DNA from 2 places in the Streptomyces sp. NPDC007945 genome. Region 1 is predicted to be linked to the other one. Evidence: predicted binding sites of a transcription regulator. Region 1 holds the regulator's gene; the other holds the start of a gene.
What was found. The regulator HrcA, encoded in region 1, represses chaperone genes, less so after heat shock. The targets are predictions, from matches to a motif close to TTNGCACTCNGNNNNNCNGAGTGCNAA.
Positions count from the first base shown of each region.

Region 2: the regulator HrcA is predicted to act here: its motif matches at 2,119-2,145, upstream of groL (chaperonin GroEL).

Region 1 covers NZ_JBIBJV010000001.1:765,288-773,239, reverse strand. Annotated here, with positions in the region: gene ACFZCF_RS03615 (AMP-dependent synthetase/ligase) at 1-543, shown strand, start outside; gene hemW (radical SAM family heme chaperone HemW) at 595-1,836, shown strand; gene ACFZCF_RS03605 (DUF3097 domain-containing protein) at 1,959-2,762, opposite strand; gene ACFZCF_RS03600 (MBL fold metallo-hydrolase) at 2,856-3,593, opposite strand; gene hrcA (heat-inducible transcriptional repressor HrcA) at 3,732-4,751, shown strand; gene dnaJ (molecular chaperone DnaJ) at 4,752-5,891, shown strand; gene ACFZCF_RS03585 (nitronate monooxygenase) at 5,983-7,071, shown strand; gene ACFZCF_RS03580 (16S rRNA (uracil(1498)-N(3))-methyltransferase) at 7,068-7,811, shown strand; gene ACFZCF_RS03575 (AAA family ATPase) at 7,929-7,952, shown strand, end outside.
Region 2 covers NZ_JBIBJV010000002.1:922,755-930,706, reverse strand. Annotated here, with positions in the region: gene ACFZCF_RS09520 (methyltransferase domain-containing protein) at 1-319, opposite strand, end outside; gene ACFZCF_RS09515 (polysaccharide deacetylase family protein) at 446-1,384, shown strand; gene ACFZCF_RS09510 (hypothetical protein) at 1,381-1,560, shown strand; gene groES (co-chaperone GroES) at 1,739-2,047, shown strand; gene groL (chaperonin GroEL) at 2,155-3,783, shown strand; gene ACFZCF_RS09495 (ester cyclase) at 3,847-4,545, opposite strand; gene ACFZCF_RS09490 (hypothetical protein) at 4,742-5,170, opposite strand; gene ACFZCF_RS09485 (SDR family NAD(P)-dependent oxidoreductase) at 5,260-6,033, opposite strand; gene ACFZCF_RS09480 (MOSC domain-containing protein) at 6,086-6,772, opposite strand; gene ACFZCF_RS09475 (LysR family transcriptional regulator) at 6,863-7,762, shown strand; gene ACFZCF_RS09470 (WhiB family transcriptional regulator) at 7,867-7,952, opposite strand, start outside.

The DNA.
Region 1 (7,952 bases):
TACCACGGCCTCCCCGAGAAGACCGCCGAGGTCCTGGAGGCCGACGGCTGGTTCCACACCGGCGACATCGGCGAGCTCTCCGCCGACGGCTACCTGCGGATCACCGACCGCAAGAAGGACCTCATCAAGACCTCCGGCGGCAAGTACATCGCCCCGGCCGAGGTCGAGGGCCAGTTCAAGGCCGTGTGTCCCTTCGTCTCCAACATCCTCGTCCACGGCGCGGACCGGAACTACTGCACCGCCCTCATCGCCCTCGACGAGCCCACCCTCCTCGGCTGGGCCGCCGAGCACGGCCTGGGCGGCCGGTCGTACGCCGAGGTCGTCGCCGCCCCGGAGACCGTCAAGCTGATCCAGGGCTACGTCGACCGCCTCAACGAGGGCCTCCAGCGCTGGCAGACGATCAAGAAGTTCCGCCTCCTGCCCCGCGACCTGGACATCGAGCACGGCGAACTCACCCCGTCCCTGAAGCTCAAGCGCCCGGTCGTCGAGCGCGAGTACAAGAACCTGATCGACGACATGTACACGGGCTCGCGCGAGGCCTGACCGGCGCGGGCCGCCGCCGTCCGGGGCGGTACGGGCGGGCGGTACGGGACAATGGGTCCCATGCCTTCCGTACTGCCCGATGGTGAGCCCATGCCCGAGGACGGGGCGCTGCCCCCGCACGCCCTGGAGGGCGCGGGGGAGCGACCGCTCGGGTTCTATCTGCACGTGCCGTACTGCGCCACCCGGTGCGGCTACTGCGACTTCAACACGTACACCGCGAGCGAGCTGCGCGGTGCCGGCGGGGTGCTCGCCTCGCGGGACAACTACGCGGGGCAGGTCGTCGAGGAGATCCGGCTCGCCCGCAAGGTCCTCGGGGACGACCCGAGGCCGGTGCGGACGGTCTTCGTCGGCGGCGGCACGCCCACCCTGCTCGCCGCCGGCGACCTCGTACGGATGCTGGGGGCGATCCGGGACGAGTTCGGGCTCGCGGACGACGCCGAGGTGACGACCGAGGCGAATCCGGAGTCCGTGAACCCGGAGTACCTCGCCGAGCTGCGCGCCGGGGGGTTCAACCGGATCTCCTTCGGCATGCAGAGCGCGCGCCCGCACGTGCTGAGGATCCTCGACCGGACCCATACGCCCGGGCGGCCCGAGGAGTGCGTCGCGGAGGCCCGGGCGGCCGGCTTCGAGCACGTCAACCTCGACCTGATCTACGGCACGCCGGGGGAGACCGACGACGACTGGCGGGCCTCGCTCGACGCGGCCATCGGGGCCGGCCCCGACCACGTGAGCGCGTACGCCCTCATCGTCGAGGAGGGGACGCAGCTGGCGCGCCGGATCCGGCGCGGCGAGGTGCCCATGACCGATGACGACGTGCACGCGGACCGGTACCTGATCGCCGACGAGGCCTTCGAGGCGGCCGGGTACTCCTGGTACGAGGTGTCCAACTGGGCGACCTCGGAGGCCGGGCGCTGCCTGCACAACGAGCTGTACTGGCGCGGCGCGGACTGGTGGGGGGCCGGGCCCGGCGCCCACTCGCACGTGGGCGGGGTGCGCTGGTGGAACGTCAAGCACCCCGGCGCGTACGCGGCGGCGCTCGGGGCCGGGAAGTCGCCCGGCGCCGGGCGGGAGGTGCTCGCGGAGGAGGACCGGCGGGTCGAGCGGATCCTGCTGGAGCTGCGGCTCCGGGAGGGGATCGAGCTGTCGGTGCTCAAGCCCGCCGGGCGGGCGGCCGCCGAGCGGGCGCTCGCCGACGGCCTCCTGGAGACCGGCTCCTACGCCGCCGGGCGGGCCGTGCTCACGCTGCGGGGGCGTCTGCTGGCCGACGCGGTGGTGCGGGACCTGGTGGACTAGGGCGGGTCTTTCGGATCATGCCGGGCTCGCGACGCCCGGCACGCACGCCGATCCGGCCCGGTCCGAGGAAACGCCCCGGTGCGCCGTTCCGCTCCCGGGGGACGTACGCCCGTGAGGGGGAGCTACCCCGTCACGAAGTCGATCAGCTCCTCCACGCGGCCCAGGAGGGCCGGCTCCAGGTCCTTGTAGGAGCCGACCCGCTTCAGGATGGCCTGCCAGACGGCGCCCGTGTTGTCCGACGGCCAGCCCAGGGCCCGGCAGGTGCCCGTCTTCCAGTCCTGGCCCCGGGGGACGTCCGGCCAGGCCGGGATGCCGAGCACCGACGGCTTCACCGCCTGCCAGATGTCGATGTAGGGGTGGCCGACCACCAGGACGTGCTCCGAGGCGACCTCGGCGGCGACGCGGGACTCCTTGGAGCCGGGGACCAGGTGGTCGACGAGGACGCCCAGGCGGGCGTCGGGGCCCGGGGCGAAGTCGGCGACGATGGCCGGCAGGTGGTCGACGCCTTCGAGGTACTCCACGACCACGCCCTCGACGCGGAGGTCGTCGCCCCAGACCCGCTCGACCAGCTCGGCGTCGTGGCGGCCCTCGACGTAGATGCGGCTCGCGCGGGCGACCCGGGCCCGGGCGCCGGGGACGGCGATCGAGCCGGAGGCCGTACGGGCCGGGCGGGACGGGCCGGGCGAGGCGGGGCGCACCAGGGTCACCACGCGGCCGTCCAGGAGGAAGCCGCGCGGGTCCAGCGGGAAGACCCGGTGCTTGCCGAAGCGGTCCTCCAGCGTCACCGTGCCCGCCTCGCAGCGGATCACCGCCCCGCAGAAGCCCGTGGAGACCTCCTCGACCACCAGGTCGGGGTCGGCCGGGACCTCGGGGACGGGGGCCTGCTTCTTCCAGGAGGGGGTGAGGTCGGGGTCGTAGTGGCGCAAGGGGTCCGGTCCTCCGGGTGCGCTGGGCGGGTTTCGGCCAGGGCGCGGCGGTCGGGGTGTCGGGCCCCGGGCGCGGCCGCGCGTCTCGTGACGCTACGACACCCCGAAGCGGCGTGCCAGTTCATCGCGCTGGCGTCGGACGAAGGCCGCGTCCACCACGGCGCCGTGGCCGGGGACGTACAGGGCGTCCTCGCCGCCCAGGGCGAGGAGGCGGTCGAGGGCGTCCGGCCAGTGGGCGCCGGCCGCGTCGGGGCCCGCCTGGGGTTCGCCGGACTCCTCGACGAGGTCGCCGCAGAAGACGGTCTCGCGCTCGCCGGGGACGAAGACGGCGAGATCGTGGCCGGAATGGGCCGGACCCAGGTTGGCCAGGAGGACCTGCCGGCCGCCGAGGTCGAGGGTCCATTCGCCGGTGACCGTGTGCCGGGGGGCCACCAGGGCCTCCGCCGCCTCCGCCGCGGCCCGCTCGTCGGCGCCCTGGCGCACCGCGTCCTCGTACAGCTCCTCGCGGGTGCGGGCGGAGGCGAGGAGCTCGTCCGTGCCGACCGCGCCGAAGACCTCCGCGCCGGCGAAGGCGGCGGTGCCCAGGACGTGGTCGAAGTGGGGGTGGCCGAGTGCGATGTGCGTCACGCGCCGGCCGCCGGTGATCGCCTCCGCCTGGGCCCGGATCGCGGCGCCCTCGGCGAGGGTGGAGCCCGTGTCGTAGAGCAGGACGGCCTTGTCCCCCACGACGAGTCCGGTGGTCGCGTCCCAGCCGGGGAGCCGTCGGCGGCCCACTCCGGCCGCGAGCCGTTCCCACCCCTGCGCCGCCCAGACCGCTTCGTCGATGTCCATGCCTCCGACGCTAGCGGGTCCGCCTCCTTGCCAGGAGCGACGGCCCCGGTCGTACACTGGCCGGGGGTTTCCTGGCACTCGGGCAGGGCGAGTGCCAAAAGCGGAGCAACCGGAACGGCCGGAACGGGAGGTGTGCGCGTGCTCAGCGAACGCAGACTCGAGGTACTGCGCGCCATCGTCCAGGACTATGTCGGGACGGAGGAGCCGGTCGGCTCCAAGGCGCTCACCGAGCGCCACAAGCTGGGCGTGTCGCCCGCCACCGTGCGCAACGACATGGCGGTGCTGGAGGAGGAGGGGTACATCGCCCAGCCTCACACCAGCGCCGGACGGATCCCCACGGACAAGGGCTACCGCCTCTTCGTGGACCGACTGGCGGGCGTCAAGCCGCTGTCGACCCCCGAGCGGCGCGCCATCCACAACTTCCTCGACGGCGCCGTGGACCTCGACGACGTCGTGGGCCGCACGGTGCGGCTGCTCGCGCAGCTGACCCGGCAGGTCGCCGTCGTGCAGTACCCGTCGCTGACCCGTTCCTCGATCCGTCACGTCGAGCTGCTGTCGCTGGCCCCGGCCCGGCTGATGCTCGTCCTGATCACGGACACCGGGCGGGTCGAACAGCGGGTCATCGACTGCCCGGCGCCCTTCGGCGAAACCTCCCTCGCCGATCTGCGGGCCCGGCTCAACAGCCGGGTCGGCGGCCGTCGCTTCGCCGACGTGCCGCAGCTGGTGCAGGACCTCCCCGATTCCTTCGAGGAGGCCGAGGAGCGCGCCACGGTCTCGACCGTGCTGGCGACGCTCCTGGAGACGCTCGTGGAGGAGCACGAGGAGCGGCTGATGATCGGCGGCACCGCCAATCTCACCCGCTTCGGACACGACTTCCCGCTGACGATCAGGCCCGTCCTGGAGGCCCTCGAGGAGCAGGTCGTGCTCCTCAAGCTGCTCGGCGAGGTCAAGGAATCGGGCATGACCGTACGCATCGGCCATGAGAACGCCTACGAGGGGTTGAACTCCACGTCGGTCGTCTCCGTCGGCTACGGTTCGGGCGGCGAGGCAGTCGCCAAACTCGGCGTGGTCGGACCGACCCGCATGGACTACCCCGGAACGATGGGAGCGGTACGCGCAGTGGCACGTTACGTCGGACAGATCCTGGCGGAGTCGTAAGTGGCCACGGACTACTACGCCACACTCGGTGTGCGCCGCGACGCTTCCCAGGACGAGATCAAGAAGGCCTTCCGCCGCCTCGCCCGCGAGCTTCACCCGGACGTCAACCCGGACCCGAAGACGCAGGAGCGGTTCAAGGAGATCAACGCCGCCTACGAGGTCCTCTCGGACCCGCAGAAGAAGCAGGTCTACGACCTGGGCGGCGACCCGCTCTCCTCGTCCGGAGGCATGGGCGGCGGGGGCGGCTTCGGAGCGGGCGGCTTCGGCAACTTCTCCGACATCATGGACGCCTTCTTCGGCACGGCCGGGCAGCGGGGGCCGCGCTCGCGGACCCGCCGCGGCCAGGACGCCATGATCCGTCTGGAGATCGACCTCGACGAGGCGGCCTTCGGCACCACCAAGGACCTCCAGGTCGACACAGCCGTCGTCTGCGGCACCTGTTCGGGTGAGGGCGCCGCCCCCGGCACCTCGGCGCAGACCTGCGACATGTGTCACGGCCGCGGCGAGGTCTCCCAGGTCACCCGGTCGTTCCTCGGCCAGGTCATGACCTCCCGGCCCTGCCCCCAGTGCCAGGGCTTCGGCACCGTCGTCCCCACCCCGTGCCCCGAGTGCGCGGGCGACGGCCGGGTGCGGTCCCGCCGCACCCTGACGGTGAAGATCCCCGCCGGTGTCGACAACGGCACCCGGATCCAGCTCGCGGGCGAGGGCGAGGTCGGCCCCGGCGGCGGCCCCGCCGGCGACCTGTACGTCGAGATCCAGGAGACCCCGCACGAGGTCTTCCAGCGGCGCGGCGACGACCTGCACTGCACGGTCACCCTCCCCATGACGGCGGCGGCGCTCGGCACCAAGGTGCAGCTGCAGACGCTCGACGGCCTGGAGGAGATCGACATCCGCCCGGGCACCCAGTCCGGGCAGTCGGTGCCGCTGCACGGCCGGGGCGTCACCCACCTGCGGGGCAACGGCCGCGGCGACCTCATCGTCCACGTCGAGGTCCAGACGCCGACCAAGCTCGACCCCGAGCAGGAGCGCCTCCTGCGCGAGCTGGCCGGGCTGCGTGGCGAGGAGCGGCCCACGGGCCAGTTCCAGCCCGGGCAGCAGGGTCTGTTCTCGCGCCTGAAGGACGCCTTCAACGGGCGCTGAGACCCGGCCGGCATGATCGGTGAGTGAGAGGGGCGGCACTCCGGGTGCCGCCCCTTTCCCGTGCCCACAACGGGCATGGCACGATGCCCATATGTCCACCACCGCACTGAACGATCTCTTCCGGTACCCGATCGTGCAGGCCCCCATGGCGGGTGGCGCTTCTTGTCCGGAGCTCGTCGGCGCCGTCGCCGAGGCCGGCGCGCTCGGCTTCCTCGCCGCCGGGTACAAGACGGCCGGCAGCCTCTACCAGGAGATCAAGCAGGTCCGCGGGCTCACCGGAAAGCCCTTCGGCGTCAACGTGTTCATGCCCCAGACCGACCCCGGCGCCGACCCGGCGGCCATCGAGGTCTACCGCCACCAGCTCGCCGGGGAGGCCGGCTGGTACCGCACCGCCCTCGGCGAGACCGACGGCGGCCGCGACGACGGGTACGAGTCCAAACTGGCGATCCTCCTGGAGGACCCGGTCCCCGTCGTCTCCTTCACCTTCGGCTGTCCGAAGCCCGAGACCTTCCAGGCCTTCGACCGCGCCGGTACGTACACGATCGTCACCGTCACCTCCGCCGAGGAGGCCCGGACCGCCCAGGCGGCCGGCGCCGACGCGCTCTGCGTCCAGGGCGTCGAGGCGGGCGGCCACCAGGGCACGTACCGCGACGACCCCGACGACGAACAACGCGGCACGGGGCTGCTCGCCCTGCTCGCCCAGGTCCGGGAGGCCACCACCCTGCCGCTGGTCGCCGCCGGCGGGCTGATGCGCGGCGCGCAGATCGCCGCCGTCCTCGCCGCCGGGGCCGGCGCCGCCCAGCTCGGCACCGCCTTCCTCGTGTGCCCCGAGTCCGGCGCCCATCCGCTCCACAAGCGGGCCCTGACCGACCCGCTCTTCCACCGCACCGCCCTCACCCGCGCCTTCTCCGGGCGGCCGGCCCGCGGGCTCGTCAACCGCTTCATGCGCGAGCACGGCCCGTACGCCCCCGCCGCCTACCCCGAGGTCCACCACCTCACCGCCCCGCTGCGGAAGGCCGCCGCCACCGCCGGGGACGCCCAGGGCATGGCCCTGTGGGCCGGGCAGGGGCACCGCCTCGCCCGCGAGCTGCCCGCCGGAGAACTCGTCCGGGTGCTCGCCGCCGAACTCGACACCGCCCTCGACACCCTCGCCGACCCGGCCCTCAGGAGTGCCTCATGACCGCCCCCGTCTTCGTCGTCGACGCCGTGCCCGGCGCCGGCACCCACGTCCTGGAGGGACCCGAGGGACGGCACGCCGTCTCCGTGAAGCGCCTCCGGGCCGGCGAGGAGCTCGTCCTCACCGACGGCCGGGGACACTGGGCCGACTGCCTGGTGCGGGACACCGAGGGCAAGGACCGGCTGACCGTCGAGGTGACGGCCGCGCACGAGGAGCCCGCGGAGGAGCCCCGGATCACCGTCGTCCAGGCCCTCCCCAAGGGCGACCGGGGCGAACTCGCCGTCGAGACCATGACCGAGACCGGCGTCGACGCGATCGTGCCGTGGGCCGCCTCCCGCTGCATCACCCAGTGGCGCGGCGACCGCGGCCTCAAGGCGCTCGCCAAGTGGCGCGCCACCGCCCGCGAGGCCGGCAAGCAGTCCCGCCGCACGCGCTTCCCCGACGTCGCCGAGCTCATGACCACCAAGCAGGTCGCCCAGCTGCTCGCCGGCGCCGACTTCGCGGCCGTGCTGCACGAGGACCGCGACCACCCCAGCGGCGCCCTCGCCACCGCCGAACTCCCCGCGAAGGGCTCGATCGTGCTCGTCGTCGGCCCCGAGGGCGGGGTCTCCCCGGAGGAGCTGGCCGCCTTCGAGGCGGCCGGAGCCCGGCCGTTCCGGCTCGGCCGGAGCGTGCTGCGGACCTCCACGGCGGGCACGGCGGCCACCGCCCTCGTCCTCGGCCGCACCGGCCGCTGGGGCTGAGACCGGCGGCGAGCCCGTCACGAAGCCGGTTGTCCACAGGGGGCGGCCGGGGGGTGGTTTTCCACAGATCGGGGACCCGCTGTCCAAGCGGCGCGGGTCTTTTCTAGGCTGAGCCGCATGGCCGACGAGTCCCCCCTGATC
Region 2 (7,952 bases), on a different contig from region 1:
AGCAGAGGTCGGCGACCGAGCCGACGCCGAGGGCCTTGAGGCGGGCCGCCCGGTGGGCGCCGACGGTCGCGCGGGTGGACTGCTCGACGCCGTTCGGCGTGAAGTACATGCGGTACGCGTCCTCGGCGCCGAACTTCGCCACCGCGCGCTGCCGCAGCCGGGCCTGGCCGAGGGCGGCCGAGACCAGTTCGGCGGGGTGGTCGCGGCGCAGCCGGGAGGCGACCGCCAGCTCCCGGGCGGGGTCGTAGTCGCGCAGGGCGGCGAGGAGCGTCTGGCCCTCGGGGGCGAGCAGGGCGGCGAAGGCGGCGAGGTCGGTCACCGTCCCATTCTCCCTGTGGGCCGGGCGGGGGACGGTGGGGCCGCCTCGGCGGTGTCGCGGCCGGAGCGGCGGGCCGCGCTGACAGGATGCGGCGCCATACCGGTCGTACGACAAAAGGAAGAAATGATGACAAAGGGTGGCTCGCGCCGTGTCCTGGGGGCCGCGCTCCTCGTCGCCGCGCTCACCTCCACCGCCGCCTGCTCCGGCGGCTCCGGCACCGACGCCGCGCCGGGCGCCGCGGGCGCCCCCGCGCCCGCCGCCGGCCGGCAGGCCCCGGCGAAGACGGCCGCCCAGCTCGCCGCCGAACGCGCCGCCGCGGAGAAGGCCGCGCTGGCGAAGCGACGGGCCGCGCGGGCCGCCGCCGCGAAGAAGTGGGGCCTGAGGCTGACCCCCCTCGAAGCCCCCGCCCCGCCGAGGACGAAGCCGACGATCACCACCCGCAAGGGCTTCGAGACCGACGGCGAGGGACTGCCGCCCGTCTTCACCACCGTCCCCACCAAGGAGAAGATCGTCTTCCTGACGATCGACGACGGCGCCGAGAAGGACCCCGCCCTCATCCGGATGATGGCCGACCTCGACATCCCCTACAGCGCCTTCCTCAGCGACTACGTGGTCAACGACGACTACGGCTACTTCGCGAAGATGCGGAAGTCCCAGCCGCGCGGGGTCGCCCTCCACAACCACACGCTGAACCACAAGTACCTGCCCGGACTCTCCTACGCCCGCCAGAAGCGCGAGATCTGCGGCATGCAGGACGTCATCGAGAAGAAGTACGGCGAACGCCCCGAGCTCTTCCGGCCGCCGTACGGCAACTACAACGAGGACACCCTGCGCGCCGCCAAGGCCTGCGGCGTCAAGGCCGTCCCGCTGTGGGCCTCCGAGGCCTTCCCCGACCACATGGAGTGGCGCGAGTGGGACCGCGACCTCCACCCCGGCGACATCGTCCTCACCCACTTCCGCGGCGAGGAGGAATGGAAGGGCAGCATGCCGGACATGATCCGGCGGGTGATGAACGTGATCACCTCGAAGGGGTACGCCGTCGCCAAGCTGGAGGACTACGTATGACCCGGCCCGCCACGAGCCGGCTCCGGCCGCTCGTGATCGCCGCCCTCCTCCTCGGCCTCACCGGCTGCGCCTCCGCCGTCGACCCGCTGGAACGCCTCGGCCGCAAGGCCGTCGAGCGGGTCGCGGACCGTCCCCCGGCCGACGGCGCCGTCCGCGCGGAGGGCGCCACGGAGTGAGGAATTGGCACTCCGCTTGACCGAGTGCTAATCGCGGTCATAGTCTCGGCTCTGGCACTCCCCGCAGGAGAGTGCCAGGAAAGCGACGGGCAGGTCCGGCACCCGCGACGACGGATCCCAGCTAATCGCGACCCCAGACAGTTAACCCCGCGAGATCTCCGAAGGGGGAGGTCGGATCGTGACGACCGCCAGCTCCAAGGTTGCCATCAAGCCGCTTGAGGACCGCATCGTGGTCCAGCCGCTCGACGCCGAGCAGACCACGGCCTCCGGCCTGGTCATCCCGGACACCGCGAAGGAGAAGCCCCAGGAGGGCGCCGTCCTCGCCGTGGGCCCGGGCCGCTTCGAGAACGGCGAGCGCCTGCCGCTCGACGTCAAGGTCGGCGACGTCGTGCTCTACAGCAAGTACGGCGGCACCGAGGTGAAGTACAACGGCGACGAGTACCTCGTCCTCTCGGCCCGCGACGTGCTCGCGATCATCGAGAAGTAAGACGCCGTACCTGCTTTGACACCGCGCCCCTGACCCCCTGATTCCACGGGCGTCCAGGGGCGCGGTTCGTTTTCCCACACGATTTCCGAGAGGGCTGAATCGCTCCCATGGCGAAGATCCTGAAGTTCGACGAGGACGCCCGTCGCGCCCTTGAGCGCGGCGTCAACAAGCTTGCCGACACGGTGAAGGTGACGATCGGCCCCAAGGGCCGCAACGTCGTCATCGACAAGAAGTTCGGCGCCCCCACCATCACCAACGACGGTGTCACGATCGCCCGCGAGGTCGAGATCGAGGACCCGTACGAGAACCTCGGCGCCCAGCTCGTCAAGGAGGTGGCGACCAAGACCAACGACATCGCGGGTGACGGCACCACCACCGCCACCGTGCTCGCCCAGGCGCTCGTCCGCGAGGGTCTGCGCAACGTCGCCGCCGGCGCCTCCCCGGCCTCCCTGAAGAAGGGCATCGACGCCGCCGTCAAGGCCGTCTCCGACGAGCTGCTCGCCACCGCGCGCCCGATCGACGACAAGTCGGACATCGCCGCCGTCGCCGCGCTCTCCGCCCAGGACCAGCAGGTCGGCGAGCTCATCGCCGAGGCCATGGACAAGGTCGGCAAGGACGGTGTCATCACCGTCGAGGAGTCCAACACCTTCGGCCTGGAGCTCGACTTCACCGAGGGCATGGCCTTCGACAAGGGCTACCTGTCCCCGTACATGGTGACCGACCAGGAGCGCATGGAGGCCGTCCTCGACGACCCGTACATCCTGATCCACCAGGGCAAGATCTCCTCCATCCAGGACCTGCTGCCCCTCCTGGAGAAGGTCATCCAGTCCGGCGGCTCCAAGCCGCTGCTGATCATCGCCGAGGACGTCGAGGGCGAGGCCCTCTCCACCCTCGTCGTCAACAAGATCCGCGGCACCTTCAACGCCGTCGCCGTCAAGGCCCCCGGCTTCGGCGACCGCCGCAAGGCGATGCTCGGCGACATGGCCACCCTCACCGGTGCCACCGTCATCGCCGAGGAGGTCGGCCTCAAGCTCGACCAGGCCGGTCTCGACGTGCTGGGCACCGCCCGCCGCGTCACCGTCACCAAGGACGACACCACCATCGTCGACGGCGGCGGCGACTCCGCCGACGTCGCGGGCCGCGTCGCCCAGATCAAGGCCGAGATCGAGTCCACGGACTCCGACTGGGACCGCGAGAAGCTCCAGGAGCGCCTCGCGAAGCTGGCCGGCGGCGTGTGCGTGATCAAGGTCGGCGCCGCCACCGAGGTGGAGCTCAAGGAGAAGAAGCACCGTCTGGAGGACGCCATCTCCGCGACCCGCGCCGCGGTCGAGGAGGGCATCGTCTCCGGTGGTGGCTCCGCGCTCGTCCACGCCGTCAAGGTCCTGGAGGGCAACCTCGGCAAGGAGGGCGACGAGGCCACCGGTGTCGCCGTCGTCCGCCGCGCCGCCGTCGAGCCGCTGCGCTGGATCGCCGAGAACGCCGGCCTGGAGGGCTACGTCATCACCTCCAAGGTCGCCGAGCTCGACAAGGGCCAGGGCTTCAACGCCGCCACCGGCGAGTACGGCGACCTGGTCAAGGCCGGCGTCATCGACCCGGTGAAGGTCACGCGCTCCGCCCTGGAGAACGCCGCGTCGATCGCCTCCCTGCTTCTCACCACCGAGACCCTCGTGGTGGAGAAGAAGGAGGAGGAGTCGGCGGACGCGGGTCACGGCCACGGTCACGGCCACTCCCACTGACGTCTCCACGTCGCACGAGGCCCGGTGCCCCCGTCGCGGGGGCACCGGGCCTCGCCCGTTCGCTCAGGCCTCGACCGCGCCGAGCCGGCCCATCAGCCCGAGCAGGTCGTACTGCCACCAGCCCTCGACGATCTTCCCGTCGTCGCGGAAGCGGTGGACGGTGGTCCCGGTCATGGCGACCTCCATGCCCGAAGGCTGCAGGCCCATGAAGTCCCCGACGTGGACCCCCTTCCAGGTCCACCGGGTGCACACCCGGTCGCCCTCCGCGATCTGGTCCTCGACCGTGAACGCGAAGTCGAAGCCCGCGCGCCACTCCTCCACCTCGCGCCGGACCGCGTCCATCCCGAGGACGTCCTGCGGGTTGGTCGGATCGTGGTCGTGATAGCCCTCGGCGAGGACGCCGTCGAGCAGCGCCAGGTCGGTGCCGTCCGCGAACATCTCGAACATCTGCCGCGCGTTCGCCTTGTTCAGCGCCTCGTCCCGGACCACGTCCAGGTCGGTGAAGGTCGGCATCTCGTCGCAGAGGGCGACCATCTCCCGGAAGATCCGGTCGGTCTCCGGCAGCTGGGAGTTGCGCATCGCCACGTCGTACGAGGGGAACTCCACGATCTCCACGACGTGCTGGGCGTCGGACCGGTCGGTCCCGACGACGGCGTGGGTGGCGGTCCTCTTCCCCCGGGTCTGCTCGACCCAGCGGTCCATGAGCCGGTTGAGCTCCTCGACCTGGCTCGTCCTGCAATCGATGATCTGCACGAAGGTCATGGCCGCCTCCGACCGGGCGAAGCCGCGGGTGGACCTCTCCAGTCTAGGCCGGTCCGGGCCGAGTGCGTCAGGTCGGCGGCCCTGACCGCGTCCCCCTCGTCCTGGGTGCCCCGGAGGGGACCCCGTACGGCAGACCGGCTGCGCTCGGCCGCCACCCTCGCGGACGTCCGGGTCCTCGGCGGCACCGAGTCGCGCGTCAGCCGGCGGGACGGTGCGTCCACGCGCCTCGACGCGGCGCCTGCCGGCCGGACCAGGAGCCGACCAGCGCCTGGACCAGCAGGGTCGCGGCGAGGCAGCCGCCCGCGACCATGACCGTGCCGACCAGGTAGAGACCGCTCGCGTCGTCGGACCAGTCGAGGAACGCGGCGAGCGCGAGCCCGGCCGAGGTGCCGAGCGCGCCGTCCCGGCCGTGCCCCCGCACCGCCGCCCAGACCACCGGCACCAGCAGCGTCAGCGCGAGCCCGACGACCTGCCAGGTCTCGTACGGCCCCGTCTCCGAGCCGTCCGGGTGCACGTCCCGCCGCTGGTCCCAGCCCAGCCAGGCGGCCCAGGAAGCCATCGCGAGGAGGGCCGTCACCACACCGGCCGGGGAGAAGGAGCGCGTGCGCCGAAGGATTTCGTTCATGTGTCCGAGATTCGCGCATGCGGCCGGGCCCGCGCAGGCGGGAACGTACTCAACCGCCTCTGAGTACCCGTCACGCGCGACGAACGCGCCTACTGGGGCCCGTACTTCCGCCCGGCCTTCGACGACACCCCGCCCAGCAGCGAGCGCGGCGCCAGCTTCACCACGCCCATGAGGGCCTTGTAGCGCGGGTCCGGGATCGACAGGGTCCTGCCCCGGGCCAGGTCCGCCAGCGCCGCCGACACCAGCTTGTCCGCGTCGAGCCACATCCAGCCCGGGATGTTGTCCGTGCCCATCCCGGCCCGCTCGTGGAACTCGGTGCGCACGAAGCCGGGGCAGAGCGCCATCAGCCGCACCCCGCTGCCCGCGAGGTCCTTGGCCGCGCCCTGGGTGAACTGCACGACCCACGCCTTCGAGGCGCCGTAGGTGCCGCGCGGCACGAAGGCGGCCACCGAGGCCACGTTCACCACCCCGCCGCGCCGGCGCTCCCGCATCGCGGCGGCCGCCGCCGACGTCAGCCGGAGCACCGCCTCGCAGTGCACGGTCAGCATCTTCAGCTCGTCGGCCATCGACACGTCGAGGAAGCGGCCCTTGTTGCCGAAGCCCGCGTTGTTCACCAGCAGGTCGACCGGGCGGCGCGGGTCGGAGAGCCGGGCCTCGACCGCGGCGATCCCCTCCTCGGTGGAGAGGTCCGCGGCGAGCACCTCGGCCTCCACCCCGTGCCGGTCGTGCAGCTCGGTGGCCTGTTCCCGAAGGCGCGTCAGGTCCCGTGCCACCAGGACGACGTCGTGCCCGTCGGCCGCCAGCCTGCGCGCGAAGGCGGCTCCGATGCCGGCGGTGGCTCCCGTGATCAGTGCAGTGGTCATACCGGAACCGTAGTGCCCGGAAGCGTGCCGCCCGCCCTCGTACGGCCCGGCGTCAGCCGCTGTACTTCTCCGCGTACGCGCGGGCGAGGTCGAGCAGTCCGGACTCCATCCACTCGGCGGCCACCAGCGTCTCGGGCAGCCGGTGCCGCTCGGTGGTCGCCGCGCGGTGCAGGAGGGCGACGGTGACCGCGTGGTCCGGCCGGTGCACCACCGTGACCGGGTCGCCGGCCCGCACCTCGCCGGGCTCGATCACCCGCAGCAGCGCGCCGGGGCCGGCCTCCGCCCGGGTGAACCGCTTCACCCATCCCCGGGAGTCGACCCCCTGCTCCTCCAGGTGGCCCTGGAAGGTGCGGCACGGGATCCGGCCGCCGGTCACCTCGACGACCACGTCGTCGCCGATCCGCCAGCGCTCGCCGATCAGCGCCCCGTTGACGTCCACGCCGCTCGTCGTCAGGTTCTCGCCGAAGGAGCCGTTCGCCAGCGTCCGGCCGAGCTCCCGCTCCCAGCGGTCCAGGTCCTCGCGCGCGAAGGCGTACACGGCCCGGTCGGCGCCCCCGTGGAAGCGCAGGTCGCACACGTCGTCCCCGGCGACCCCGCTCGCCCCGACGCCGGTGGCCCCCGGCGACTGGATCCGTACCGGCCCCTCGACGGGCCGCTTGTCGATGCCCGTCCTCCCGGTGGGGGAGTCGGTGTAGCCGACGCTCTTCGCGCGGCCCGCGTTCACGCTCAACAAGGTCATACGGGCAGCCTAGGACGGCCTTCCCCGCCCCACCTCAAAGTTTTGATCGAAAATTCGCCGCCGAACCCAAGCGTCGCTTATGCTCGACCCATGATCGAGGCACGCCACCTCCGCGTCCTGCGCGCCGTCGCCGCCACCGGCTCCTTCTCCGCCGCCGCACGCGAACTGGGCTGCACCCAGCCCGCCGTCAGCCAGCAGATGAAGGCCCTGGAGAGCTCGGCGGGCACCCCGCTGCTCATCCGCACGGGCCGTGAGATGCGCCTCACCCAGGCCGGCGAGGTCCTGGTCCGGCACGCGGCCGGCATCCTCGCCGGACTCACCGCGGCCGAGGAGGAGGTCGCCGCCATCGCGGGCCTCCGGGCCGGCCGGGTCCGCCTGGTCTCCTTCCCCAGCGGGAGTTCCACCCTCGTCCCCACCGCCCTCGCCGCCCTGCGCGCCGCCCACCCCGGGACCCGGGTCTCCCTGGTCGAGGCCGAACCGCCGCGCTCCGTCGAGATGCTCCGCGAGGGCGACTGCGACATCGCGCTCGCCTTCCGGTACGGGTCCTCCCACGCGCCCGGCGAGTGGGACGACCTGGTCGTCCGCCCGCTCCTCACCGACCGGCTCGTCGGCCTGGTCCCGGAGGCCCACCCGCTCGCGGACGCGGGCTCCGTCTCCATCGCCGAGCTGGCCGGGGACTCCTGGATCGCGGGCTGCCCGCGCTGCCGCCGTCAGCTGGTCGACGTCTGCGAGGAGGCCGGCTTCGCCCCGCGCATCGACTTCGCCACCGACGACTACCCGGCGGTGGTGGGCCTGGTCGGCGCGGGGCTCGGCGTGGCCGTGCTGCCGGAGCTGGCCATCGAGTCCGTACGGCCCAAGGGGGCGCGCGCGGTCGCCGTCGAGCCCGCGGTGGAGCGGGAGATCGTGGCACTGACGCTGCCGGACCTGGCCCAGGTCCCGGCGGTCGCGGCCACCCTCGACGAGCTGACCCGCGCCGCCGCGCGCGCGTAGCCCGCTTCCCCCGGGCCTCCGGGGGCCTCTCGGGAGTTCAGCCCGGCCCTGCGCCCCGGCCTATGCCGGGCGCGGGCCCCCGGCCGCTGAGAGGAAACGTTCCTTCATGCATGTCCCATGATCGATCGGCCGGCGGACGCCGCCGGAGCCGCCGTGATCAGGCGGTTGCGCGCTCGGCCCATGAGTTCTT